One region of the Streptomyces sp. NPDC017940 genome, then DNA from elsewhere that is predicted to be linked to it. Evidence: riboswitches for the same ligand, from Rfam matches in the RefSeq annotation. Region 1 holds a riboswitch; each other region holds the start of a gene.

Region 1 (4,272 bases):
CGCCTCCTGCCGTGACCGGTCCCTGCGCAGCAGCCACAGGAAGAACGGGCCGCCGGTGAGCGCAGTGAGCACGCCCACCGGGATGTCCTGCGGTGCCGCGACCGTACGCGCGGCGATGTCGGCGAGGACCAGGAACACCGCGCCCGTCAGCGCGGCCACCGGGAGCAGCGCCCGGTGCGCGGCCCCCACCAGCATGCGGGCCGCGTGCGGCACCATCAGGCCGACGAAGCCGATGGCCCCGCTCTGCGCGACGAGCACCCCGGTCACCAGGGAGGCCAGGGCGAAGACGCCCGCGCGGAACCGGGCCGTGTTCAGACCGAGGACGGTGGCGCCCTCCTCGCCGACCAGGAGCAGGTCGAGGGGCCTGGCGAGCGCGAGCAGGAGGCCCGTACCGACCGTGAGGACGACCAGCGGCAGCGCGAGCGTGTCCCAGCGGGCGCTGCCCAGGCCGCCGAGCGTCCAGTACAGGACCTCCTTGAGGTGGTCGGCGCGGGCGGAGACCACCAGGATCAGGCTGGTCAGCGCGGCCAGGACGTAGGAGACGGCGACGCCCGCGAGGATCAGGCGGTTCGTGGTGAAGCCGCCGCCGGGATCCCGGGCGAGGGTGTACACGAGGAGCAGTGCGAGGAAGGCGCCCACGAAGGACGCCGCCGGGATCGTCACCGTCGTGGCCAGGCCCGCGCCCACGCCGAGCACGATCACCGCGACCGCCGCGGCCGAGGCGCCCGAGGAGATGCCGAGCAGGAAGGGGTCCGCCAGGGGGTTGCGGACCAGAGCCTGGAGGGTGGTGCCGACCACGGCGAGGCCCGCGCCCACGGCTGCGCCGAGCAGGACCCGTGGGAGGCGGACGTCGAGGACGATCGTGCGGTACGGGGACGGGTCCTCCGCCCGGCCCGTGAGGATGTGGAAGACGTCCGCGGGCGGGATCTTCACCGAGCCCCACATCAGCGCGGCGAGGCCTGCGGCCACCAGGGCGAGGACCAGGGCGGCCATGACGGCGCCGTACGCCAGTCCGGTGCGGGGAGGCCTCCCCTCGGACGGGGCGGCGTCCCGCCGGTCGGCCCGCCGGTCGGCCCGTCGCTCGGCCCGTCGCTCGGCCTTGGGCTTCGTCCTCGAACGCCGGGCGGTCTGCCCGGTCCCCGGAACGGCCTGACCGGTCCCCGCAACGGGCTGACCCGTCCCCGGAACGGCCTGACCGGCCCCCGGCGCGGGCCTCGCGGTGCCCGCGGAGCGAAGCCCCCTCACCGCAGCTGCTCCGCCAGCTTCCGCACCGCCCCGGGTGCCCGCACCCCGAGCACCACGTCCGACAGCGGCAGCACCGCGAACCGCTTGTTCCTGACGGCGGGGACGTCCTTGAGGGCAGGGTCGTCGAGGAGGCGCTTCTTCTTCTGGGCGACGGTCGTGGCGCCGTAGTCGTAGATGACGATCACCTCGGGGCGGCGGTCCACGACGGTCTCCCAGGAGGCGTCGCCGAAGGGCTTGTCGAGGTCGGACATGACGTTGCGGCCGCCCGCGCGCTCGATGATGTCGTTCCCGATGCCGCGCCCGCCCGCGGTGAACGCCGTCTTGTCGCCGCTGTCGTACACGAAGACCGCGGGCGGCTTGCCGTCCTCGGCGGACCGGGCGGACTCCTTCGCGGTGGCGGCCAGTTCTGCCTCGGCGGCACGGATCCACTTCTCGGCCCGGTCGCGGACGCCGAAGGTGGCGCCGACCTCGCGCACCTCGCGGTAGAGGTCGTCCATCGTGACGGACTTCCCGGCGCAGCCCTCGATGTTGAGGCGGGACTTGATGCCGGACTTGGCGAGGGCCTCGCGCGAGCGCCCCTCGCCCGCCGTGAAGGCGCTGGCGTAACCGCCGTACACCATGTCGGGGTTGGCGGCGAGCAGCTTCTCGTAGGAGGGGTACTCCTTGGCGAGCACCGGGCGGGACTCGTAGGCCTTCTCGTACTCGGGCAGGATCTTGTCGTCGAGGTAGGCGGTCCCGGCGATGCGGTCCTTCAGGCCGAGCGCGAGGAGGATCTCCGTCACGTGCTGGTTCATGGTGACGGCGCGCTTCGGGGGAGCCGCGTACGTGGTCTTCTGGCCGCAGTTGGTGACGGTGTACGGGAATCCGGCGGCGGACGCCCCGGCCTTCCCCTCGGTGTCGGGGCCGGAGTCCGACGAGGAGCACGCGGCCAGGGGGATCAGCATCGCCGCGGCGGTCAGGGCGTGCGTGAGCGGGCGGGTACGGCGCGAGAGCATGGCGGCGCGGCCTCCTCCAGGGGATTTCCGCGTCCCCTGCGTCAAGTGGGAGAGGGCGGCAGGTCAGTTCCTGGCTCACGGTCCGCGCGGGCGCGGGCCGGTCACAGTGGCGGGACCGCGCCGGATTCGCACCGGCTTCCTGGGTCCTGCCGCCTCAAGGGTCGTGCTCAGTATGCCGGTACGACCCGGACCTCCTCCTCGGTGACCTCCCCCTCGACGATCCGGAACGAGCGGAACTGGAAGGGGCCCGCGTCGTCGGTGTCCGCGGTGGAGACCAGGACGTAGTGCGCGCCGGGCTCGTTGGCGTAGGAGATGTCGGTGCGGGAGGGGTAGGCCTCGGTCGCGGTGTGCGAGTGGTAGATGACCACCGGGTCCTCGTCGCGGTCGTCGAGGTCGCGGTACAGCTTGAGCAGATCGGCGGAGTCGAACTCGTAGAACGTGGGCGAGCGGGCCGCGTTCAGCATCGGGACGAACCGCTCGGGGCGGTCGGTGCCCGCGGGGCCCGCGAGGACGCCGCAGGCCTCGTCGGGGTGGTCCTCGCGCGCGTGCGCGACGATCTGGTCGTGGAGGGCCTGGGTGATGGTCAGCATGTCGGCCAGGATAAGCAGCAGGGCGGCCCCGTACCGAAGTGTGGTACGGGGCCGCCCGCATGCTGGACGTACGGAGTGCGACGGCGGGGTCAGTCCTTGTTGGGCTTCGCGCCGCTCTCAGCGGCGGGACCGCCGTGCTCGCGCTTCTTGAAGGCCGCGGCCCCCGGGTTGCGGCTCTTCAGGACCAGGTAGGACACGCCCAGGATCGCGGCCCAGACCGGGGCGCAGTACAGCGAGATCCTGGCGTCCTTGTCGACGCCCATCATCACGATGACCATGCCGATGAAGGCGAGCGCGAACCAGCTGGTGTACGGGGCGCCCGGCGCGCGGAAGCTGGACTGCGGCAGGACGCCGCGGTCGGCCTTGCGGCGGTAGTTGATCTGGGAGACCAGGATCATGATCCAGGCCCACATGCCGGAGATGGTGGCGAAGGAGACGACGTAGTTGAACGCCTCGCCCGGCCACTGGTAGTTGATCCACACGCCGACGAGCATCAGCGCGGCGGACGCGGTGGTGCCGACGAGCGGCAGGCCGTTCTTGGTGAGCTTGGTGAAGAACTTCGGGCCCTGGCCGTTGAGCGCGAGGTCGCGCAGCATGCGGCCGGTGGAGTACATGCCCGAGTTGCAGGAGGAGAGCGCGGCGGTCAGGACCACGAAGTTCACGATCGCGGCGCCGACGCCGAGGCCCATCTTCTCGAAGGCGGCGACGAACGGGGAGACGCCGGGCTGGAAGTGCGTCCACGGCACGACCGACAGGATCATGATGAGCGCGCCGACGTAGAAGACGGCGATGCGCCACGGCACGGTGTTGATCGCCTTGGGCAGGGTCTTCTTCGGGTCCTTGGACTCGCCCGCGGTGACGCCGACCAGCTCCACGGCGAGGAAGGCGAACATCACGATCTGGAGGGTCATCAGCGTGTTGCCGATGCCGTTGGGGAAGAAGCCGCCGTTGTCCCACAGGTGCGAGACGGAGGCGGTGTCACCGGCGTCGGAGAAGCCGATGGTGAGGATGCCGGCGCAGATCAGGATCATGCCGATGATGGCGGTGACCTTGACCATGGAGAACCAGAACTCCAGCTCGCCGAAGAGCTTCACGGAGATCAGGTTGGCGCCGTACAGGATGACGGTGAAGATCAGGGCGTAGCCCCATTGGGGAATGGAGTCATGGGTCCAGTACTGCATGTACTGGGCCGCCGCCGTGACTTCCGTGATGCCGGTGACGACCCAGAAGAGCCAGTACGTCCAGCCGGTCACGAACCCGAAGAAGGGGCCGACGAACTCGCGGGCGTACTCCGAGAACGAACCCGAGACGGGGCGGTACATCAAGAGCTCGCCGAGCGCGCGCATGATGAAGAAGATGACGAGACCCGCGATCGCGTACGCGAGGATGAGGCTCGGGCCCGCCTTGTGGATGGCCTTGCCCGCGCCGAGGAACAGGCCGGT
Region 2 (4,272 bases), on a different contig from region 1:
CGTCTGCGGCCGGACGCCGCTGGTCGTGAGCCGGAACGCCTCGGTGGCCCACGCCAGGTACGCGGCGCGGTCCGTGGCGCGCAGCGGCAGCGTCTCGCGCAGCGCGGGCTCGTCGACCTGGATGACCGAAGTGCCCGCCGCCTCCAGGTCGCCGACCTCGTCGCGCAGGGCGAGGGCGACCTGCCGTGCGGTGTCGCCGGGCGGCTGGTCGTCACGGACGAAGGACCAGGCGAGCATCGTCACGGGGCCGGTCAGCATCCCCTTGACCGGCCGGTCCGTGAGCGAGTTCGCGTACGCCGTCCAGCGCACCGTCATCGGCTCGGGCCGGGAGATGTCACCGGCGAGGACCGGCGGACGCACGTACCGGGTGCCGTACGACTGCACCCAGCCGTGCTGGGTGGCGAGGTAGCCCGTGAGCTGTTCGGCGAAGTACTGCACCATGTCGTTGCGCTCGGGCTCGCCGTGCACCAGGACGTCGATGCCTGCCTGCTCCTGGAAGGCGAGCACGTCGCGGATCTCGCTCTCGACGCGCTGCTCGTAACCCGCGTCGTCGATGCGTCCCGCGCGCAGGTCGGCGCGGGCGGCGCGCAGTTCCGCGGTCTGCGGGAACGAACCGATGGTGGTCGTCGGGAGGAGCGGCAGCTTGAGGTGGGCCCGCTGGGCGACGGTGCGGGTGCTGTACGGCTGGGAGCGGCGGCTGTCGGCGTCGGTGACGGCGGCGACCCTGGCCCGTACCGCTGTGTCGTGCGTGATGGGTGAGGTGGCGCGGGACGCGAGGTCGGCGCGGTTGGCGGCGAGTTCGGCGGCGATGGCGTCGGTTCCCTGGGCGAGACCCCTGGCCAGTGTGGAGATCTCCGCCGTCTTCTGCCGGGCGAAGGCGAGCCAGCGCAGGATCTGCGGGTCGATGTCGCGCTCGGCCGCCGCGTCGATCGGGACGTGCAGGAGGGAGCAGGAGGCGGCCACGTCGACCTGGTCGGCGAGACCCAGGAGCGTGCCGAGGGTGGACAGGGAGTTCTCGAGGTTGTTGATCCAGACGTTGCGGCCGTCGACCACACCCGCGACCAGGCGCTTGCCGGGCAGTCCGCCGACCGCGGCCAGCGCGTCGAGGTTGGCGGCAGCGGCGGCGGTGAAGTCGAGGGCCAGGCCGTCGACCGGCGCCTTCGCGAGGACGGGCAGCGCGTCGCCGAGCCGGTCGAAGTAGGACGCCACGAGCAGCTTGGGCCGGTCGGTGAGGGCGCCGAGATCGCGGTAGGCGCGCGCTGCGGCGTTGAGCTCGGCGGGTGTGCGGTCCTGCACCAGGGCGGGCTCGTCGAGCTGCACCCACTCGGCGCCGGCCGCGCGCAGGGCGACGAGGACCTCGGCGTACACGGGAAGGAGGCGGTCCAGGAGCGTCAGCGGCTCGAAGTCGGCCGCCGCACCGGGAGCGGGCTTGGCCAGGAGCAGATAGGTGACGGGGCCGACCAGGACGGGGCGGGCGGCGAGGCCGAGCGCGAGTGCCTCCTTCAGCTCGGCGACCTGCTTGGCCGAGTCGGCCGTGAAGACGGTGTCGGGGCTCAACTCCGGCACCAGGTAGTGGTAGTTGGTGTCGAACCACTTGGTCATCTCCAGCGGCGCCACGTCCTGGGTGCCGCGTGCCATCGCGAAGTAGCCGTCGAGCGCGTCGGCGTCGACGGCCGCGCGGTGCCGTGGCGGTACGGCGCCGACCATGACACTGGTGTCGAGGACGTGGTCGTAGTACGAGAAGTCCCCGGTCGGCACCTCGTGGATGCCTGCGTCGGCCAACTGCTGCCAGGCGGAGCGTCGTAGGTCCGCCGCGGTCTGCCGGAGGGCGTCCGCCGTGACGCGGCCCTTCCAGTAGCCCTCGACGGCCTTCTTGAGCTCACGGTTCCGACCCTGGCGGGGGTAGCCGTACACGGTGGCCCGTGCTGCCGCGGCTGCGGGCTTCGCTGTCACGGAAATCTCCTTCGCGAGATGACTCCTGAGCATCCCGGTGACGGGACACGGACGCGAAGGGGTGACGAACCGGACGGGGCGGACGTGCGCGCCGTGGCGCGGTCGTCCTCCGCCTGGTGTGCACGCCGACCCGCCCACGAGGTCACCGGGATGTCCGCACGCGATCGGTCACGTGCGGGCAACGGGCAGGTCTTCGGACTCGTGGGCGCGCCTGCCGAAGCAGACTCCTACTGGCCGTCGCTTCCCAGACCCGGCCGGGTCCAGTGCGTATGACGGCGTTCGTTCCCACTCACCGCTGCGGGGCAGTCCCGGATTCCCACCGGGTTCCCTCTTGCGACGCGTCTGTCTGGCGGACAGGGCGAACCAGCTGCACAGGTCAGATTAGAGGGTCACCGGCTTCGTGGGCAGTGCTGCCCGTACGGCGGCAAGTGATCTCGGACACGGTTCGGGTCCGGGGCCGGGTCCGGGTCCGGGTCCGGGTCGAGCCTGTCCCGCGGACGCCGGGCGCGAGAAAAGGCCGGAGTCCCGGATTCGCCCTCAGTTCCCGGCGGGGGCGAGCCCCCGCCAGCCGTTCTCCAACAACTCGAAGGCACGAGTGACGGCCTCGCGGGGGTCGTCCTGGCCGCGGGCGGCGCGGGGTGCCTCCAGGGCGAAGTGGGCCAGGGCCGTGCAGGCCGGGTCGTTCGCGGGCATGCCGCTCTCCTTGGCGATCACCCGGGCGAGGGCCGAAGCGTGGCGCGACCACATGCCCTGAAGGTAGTCGCGCAGCGCGGGGGTGTTGTTCACCAGGTCGAAGAAGGCGGCGAAGCGGGCGTCTCCGTCGGAGGCGGCCATGCGGTGGCGCAAGGCGTGCTCGCGCAGTGCTGTGGGGACGGACTGCCCCCGGGGGCGTTCGCGCACGGCTGCGAGCAGCCGGGCCTCGTCGTCGGCCTCCTCGTCGAAGACGAGGGCCTCCTTGACCGGGAAGTGCTTGAACAGCGTCGTGGTCGACACATCGGCGGCGTCCGCGATCTCGCGGATGCCGACGTCGTCGTAGCCGCGCTCCAGGAACAGCCGCAGCGCGGCGTCGGCGATGGCCTGGCGGGTGGCGGCCTTCTTGCGCTCGCGGCGCCCCATCGGCGCTTCCGCCGCGCCGGTCTCGGTCTCGTTCATTCCCGCACCCTACCCCTGTGGTTGCACGGCTTCAAAAGTTTACCTGTTGCACTTATGGAACGGCCGTGCTCTCCTGAACCCAGTGATCAGCCGGGCCGATCGCGTGAACCCAGTGATCAGCCAGGCCGATCGCGTGAACTCAGTGACCGGCCAGGCCGCTTGCGCGAACTCTGTGATCAGCCACGCCGCCCGCGACGGCGCGCCCTTCCGAACGGAGCACCGCCCATGAACACCACCCCCATGCACACCACCCCCATGCACACCACCCCCGTACTCCGCATCGCCGTCATCGGCGCCGGTCCCGGCGGCCTCACCTGCGCGCGCGTCCTCCAGCAGCACGGCATCGCCGTCACCGTCCACGAACTGGACGCCTCTCCGGCCGCCCGCGACCAGGGCGGCACCCTCGACATGCACCCGGGGTCGGGCCAACACGCCCTGCGTGCGGCAGGGTTGCTGGACGAGTTCCGCTCCTTGTCCCGCCCCGAGGGGCAGCAGATGCGTCTGGTCGGCGGCGACGGCCGGATCGTGTTCGACGGGATACCGCCGGAGGCCGACACCACCGAGGGCAATCCGGAGATCGACCGTGGGGTACTGCGCCGTCTCCTGCTGGAGTCCCTCGAACCAGGCACCGTCCACTGGGGTCACGGACTCGCCCGCGTCGAACCCCTCGGCGACGGCGTCCACCGACTGCACTTCACCGACGGCACCGCTGCCGACGCCGATCTCGTCATCGGCGCCGACGGCGCCTGGTCCAAGGTGCGCCGCCTGCTGACGAACGCCGCACCCCGCTACACCGGCGTCACCTTCGTCGAGACCGGCTTCGACGACGCCGACGTCCGTCATCCCCGCCTGGCCGCACTGACCGCCGCCGGCACGATGATGGCCCTCCACAACCGGCAGGGCTTCGTCGCCCAGCGCAACAGCGGCGGACACATACGCGTCTACGTAGCCATGCGCGCCGACGAGGACTGGTACCGGCAGGACGGGGTCGACCTCGCCGACACCCCTGCCGTGCGCGACGCGCTCCTGCGCCGGTTCACCGGCTGGGGCGAGGAACTGCTCGGCTTCGTCACCGACACCGACACGGGCTACGTCAACCGCCCCCTGTACGCCCTGCCCGTCCCGCACACCTGGCCGCACACCCCTGGCCTCACCCTCCTCGGCGAC
Region 3 (4,272 bases), on a different contig from region 1:
GAGCCCGACGGGCCCGCGGGCACGAAGCCGCCGTTCAGGGCGTGCACGGCGTGGTCCAGCTCCGCGGTGGTCGCCGCCAGGCGCGGCACGACCTCGCGGGCGGCGAACTCCAGGATGGCGGTGACCTGTTCGCCGTGCCCCTCGGGCACGGAGTCCGGGTCCCAGCCGAGCTCCTCCATCCGCTCCACCAGGGCGCGGGCCTTGGCCTCCGCCTCGTCGGCGGTGGTGCGGGTCGCCGCGGACTCGTCGAGGCCGAGCGCCTCGCGCAGTCCGGGCAGGGCGGTGGTGCCGCCCCAGATCTGGCGGGCGCGGAGGATGGCGAGGACGAGGTTGACGCGGTCGCCCGCCGCGGGCGGTGCGCCGAGCACGTGCAGGCCGTCGCGGATCTGGGCGTCCTTGACCTCGCACAGCCAGCCGTCGACGTGCAGCAGGAAGTCGTCGAAGCCGTCGTCGTCGGGCCGGTCGTCCAGGCCGAGGTCGTGGTCCAGCTTGGCGGCCTGGATGAGGGTCCAGATCTGGGCCCGGATCGCCGGGAGCTTGGCCGGGTCCATCGAGGAGATCTGGGCGTACTCGTCCAGGAGCTGCTCCAGGCGCGCGATGTCGCCGTAGGAGTCGGCGCGGGCCATCGGCGGGACCAGGTGGTCGATGAGCGTGGCGTGCACCCGTCGCTTGGCCTGGGTGCCCTCGCCCGGGTCGTTGACCAGGAACGGGTAGATCAGCGGCAGGTCACCGAGCGCGGCGTCCGGGCCGCAGGCCGCGGACAGGCCCGCGTTCTTGCCGGGCAGCCACTCCAGGTTGCCGTGCTTGCCCAGGTGGATCATCGCGTCGGCGCCGAAGCCGCCGTCCTCGGCGGCAGCGGCGATCCAGCGGTAGGCGGCCAGATAGTGGTGCGAGGGCGGCAGGTCCGGGTCGTGGTAGATCGCGATCGGGTTCTCGCCGAAGCCGCGCGGCGGCTGGATGAGGATCAGCAGATTGCCGAAGCGCAGGGCGGCGAGGACGATGTCGCCCTCCGGGTTGCCGCTGCGGTCGACGAACATCTCGCCGGGCGCGGGACCCCAGTGCTCCTCGACGGCGGTGCGCAGTTCCTCGGGCAGGGTCGCGTACCAGCGGCGGTAGTCGGCCGCGGGGATCCGCACCGGGTTGCGGGCCAGCTGCTCGTCGGTGAGCCAGTCCTGGTCGTGGCCGCCCGCCTCGATCAGCGCGCGGATCAGCTCGTCGCCGTCGCCGGACGCCAGTCCTGGCACCTCGGCGTCCCCGAAGTCGTAGCCCTCGTCGCGCAGGCGGCGCAGCAGGGCCACGGCGCTCGCGGGGGTGTCGAGGCCGACCGCGTTGCCGATGCGGGAGTGCTTGGTCGGATACGCGGAGAGCACGAGCGCGAGGCGCTTGTCGGCGGCAGGGATGTGGCGGAGCCTCGCGTGCCGTACGGCGATCCCGGCGACGCGGGCGGCGCGCTCGGGGTCGGCGACGTACGCGGGCAGGCCGTCGGCGTCGATCTCCTTGAAGGAGAACGGGACGGTGATCAGACGCCCGTCGAACTCGGGCACCGCGATCTGGCTCGCGGCGTCGAGCGGCGAGACGCCCTCGTCGTTGTCCTCCCAGGCGGCCCTCGACCCGGTCAGGCACAGGGCCTGGAGGATGGGCACGTCCAGGGTGGTCAGCGCGCCCGCGTCCCAGGACTCGTCGTCGCCGCCCGCGGACGCCTCTGCGGGCTTGGTGCCGCCCGCCGCGAGGACCGTGGTGACGATGACGTCGACGGTCCGCAGCTGCTCGATCAGCTCCGGCTCGGGGGCGCGCAGCGAGGCGACGTACAGCGGCAGCGGCCTGGCGCCCGCGTCCTCGACGGCGTCGCACAGCGCGTGCACGAAGGCGGTGTTGCCGCTCATGTGGTGGGCGCGGTAGTAGAGCACGGCCACGACGGGGCCCTCGGCACCGGCGCGGGGCGTGCGCTCCAGCGGGCCCCAGCTGGGCGCGGCGGCGGGCGCGTCGAAGCCGTGCCCGGTGAGCAGCACGGTGTCGGAGAGGAAGCGGGCGAGCTGCTCCAGGTTCGCCGGGCCGCCGTGCGCGAGGTAGGCGTGCGCCTCCGCGGCGATGCCGACGGGCACGGTGGACGCGGCCATCAGCTGGGCGTCGGGCGCCTGTTCGCCGGTGAGGACGACGACCGGGCGGCCGTCGGCGAGCAGCTGGTCGAGGCCGTCCTGCCAGGCGCGGATGCCGCCGAGGAGGCGTACGACGACGAGGTCGACGCCGTCGAGCAGGCCCGAGAGGTCTTCGAGGGGGAGCCGCGCCGGGTTGGCGAAGCGGTAGCGGACCGGTCCTGCCGCCGCGCGGGCGCTGAGCAGGTCCGTGTCGGAGGTCGACAGGAGCAGGATGCGGGGGGACGGGGCGGCGTCCCCGGATGCGGGCAGCATGCGGTGTCTGGCCTTCCTCGGGGTCCGCGCCCCGGGCGGTGTCTGACGGCGGGAGTTCCTGACTCGCCCGGCCCCTGGGGGCCGGACTCACAGTGGCGGGACCGCGCCGGATTCACACCGGGCTTCCTCCCCTGTCGCCGTCTGGCGATGGCGGACCGAATGATCCACCGAGGAGCATAGTAGGCCGCGACCGGGCACCAGGAGAAGGTGCACCCGGTGTGATCGTAGGTATGCTCGCCGCCGTGACCACGGCTCCCCCTCCCTCATCGTCCCAGGCCACAGCGGCCGCACGGGACCGCGGTGACGCCTGTCCCGGCGCGCTGCGGCTGCATGGGGCGCACGACGGCGCACTTGCCAGGGTCCGTGTTCCCGGCGGTGTGCTGACCGTCCGGCAGGCGGAGGCGCTCCTCGGCGCGGCCGAGGAGCTCGGCGACGGTGAGTTGCATCTCACCTCGCGCGGCAACGTCCAGCTGCGGGGGCTGCGCGACGCCTGCGGCGCGGAGCTCGCCGGGCGGCTCGGCGCGGCCGGGCTGCTGCCCTCCGCCGCGCACGAGCGAGTGCGCAACATCGTGGCCTCGCCCCTGTCCGGCCTCGACGGGCACGGCCTGCGGGACGTGCGGCCCTGGCTCGTGTCCCTCGACGCGACGCTGTGCGCCAGCGAGGCGGCGCCCGCCCTCTCGGGCCGGTTCCTGTTCGCTCTCGACGACGGCCGCGGGGACGTGGCCGCGCTCGACGCGGACGTGACGCTGCGCGCGGCCGCGGACGGCGGCGCGCTGCTCGGCCTCGGCTCGGGCGACGCGACCCTGCACGTCTCCGGCCCGGACGCGCCCCGCGCCGCCTTGCTGGCGGCCGAGGTGTTCCTCGCCACCGTGCGCTCCTGCGGCACCGAGGCCTGGCGCGTGGACGAACTCGCCCTCGCCGACGGCGCGTTGCTGCGGCGGGTCGGCGACCGCTTGCTGGCTGAGGGGATCGCGCACACCGGGTGTGCGGGAGGCTCGGGGGCGGCGGGCGCGTGCGGCGATGCGGTGTCCGGTGACGCTTCGGTGCCCGGCGGTGCCTCGGTGCTTGGCGGCGGTGCGGTGCCCGGCGGCGGCCTGGTGTCCGGCAGCGCATCGGTACCCGGCGGCGACCCGGTGCCCGACAGCGGTCCGGTGCCCGGCGACGGCCCGGTCCCCGACAGCGCCTCGCCACCCGACGGCAGCCCGGTACCCGACAGCGCCTCGCCACCCGACGGCGGCCCAGTCCCCGGTGTCGTAGGCGACTTCGCCGCGCTCTCCGTGCACGCTCCGCTCGGGCGGCTCTCGGCGTCGCAGTGGCGTGAGTTGGCCCGTGTCGCCGCCCTCTCCCCCGCGGGTGAGCTGCGGTTGACGCCGTGGCGTGGCGTCGTCGTGCCCACACCGGGCCTGGGCGCGGACCGGGTCGAGGAGGCGCGGGCGGGCCTGTCGGCCGTCGGCCTCGTCACGGAGAACGGCTCCCCCTGGCTGCTGGTCGGCGCCTGCATCGGCAGGCCCGGATGCGCCAAGTCCCGCACGGACGTGCGGGCGGACGCCGCCCGTACCCTCGCCGAGGTCCCGTCCGACAGCCTGCCCCTGTACTGGTCCGGATGCGAACGGCGCTGCGGGCACCCCCGGGGCGACCACATCGACGTGGTCGCCGCGGACGGCGGCGGAGGCTACCGCCTCTCGGTGGCCACCACCGCCGCCACCGCCGCGACCGCCACAGCCCCCGCCGGGGACCCCACCCCGCGCACCGTCGACCTCGACGACCCCTCCCGACTCGCCACCGCCCTGGCGGCGATCCCCTCACGACGACCGAGAGCAGCGAGAAGAACACCGTGACGACCTACGACTACGAGAAGGACGGC

Evidence for each region. Region 1 has a riboswitch for cobalamin ahead of ACH4DX_RS00580 (ABC transporter substrate-binding protein). Riboswitches for the same ligand answer to the same signal wherever they lie in the genome.
Region 2: another riboswitch for cobalamin. It lies ahead of metE (5-methyltetrahydropteroyltriglutamate--homocysteine S-methyltransferase); the one in region 1 lies ahead of ACH4DX_RS00580 (ABC transporter substrate-binding protein).
Region 3: another riboswitch for cobalamin. It lies ahead of cobN (cobaltochelatase subunit CobN); the one in region 1 lies ahead of ACH4DX_RS00580 (ABC transporter substrate-binding protein).

Annotation. Positions count from the first base shown of each region.
Region 1 is NZ_JBIRHJ010000001.1:146,733-151,004, reverse strand. It holds gene ACH4DX_RS00585 (FecCD family ABC transporter permease) at 1-993, opposite strand, end outside; gene ACH4DX_RS00580 (ABC transporter substrate-binding protein) at 1,242-2,240, opposite strand; cobalamin riboswitch at 2,284-2,422, opposite strand; gene ACH4DX_RS00575 (Mov34/MPN/PAD-1 family protein) at 2,408-2,830, opposite strand; gene ACH4DX_RS00570 (amino acid permease) at 2,920-4,272, opposite strand, start outside.
Region 2 is NZ_JBIRHJ010000004.1:134,093-138,364, reverse strand. It holds gene metE (5-methyltetrahydropteroyltriglutamate--homocysteine S-methyltransferase) at 1-1,953, opposite strand, end outside; cobalamin riboswitch at 2,120-2,336, opposite strand; gene ACH4DX_RS15160 (TetR/AcrR family transcriptional regulator) at 2,491-3,105, opposite strand; gene ACH4DX_RS15155 (FAD-dependent oxidoreductase) at 3,331-4,272, shown strand, end outside.
Region 3 is NZ_JBIRHJ010000002.1:284,150-288,421, forward strand. It holds gene cobN (cobaltochelatase subunit CobN) at 1-2,408, opposite strand, end outside; cobalamin riboswitch at 2,438-2,583, opposite strand; gene ACH4DX_RS07360 (cobalamin biosynthesis protein CobG) at 2,639-4,246, shown strand; gene ACH4DX_RS07365 (precorrin-8X methylmutase) at 4,243-4,272, shown strand, end outside.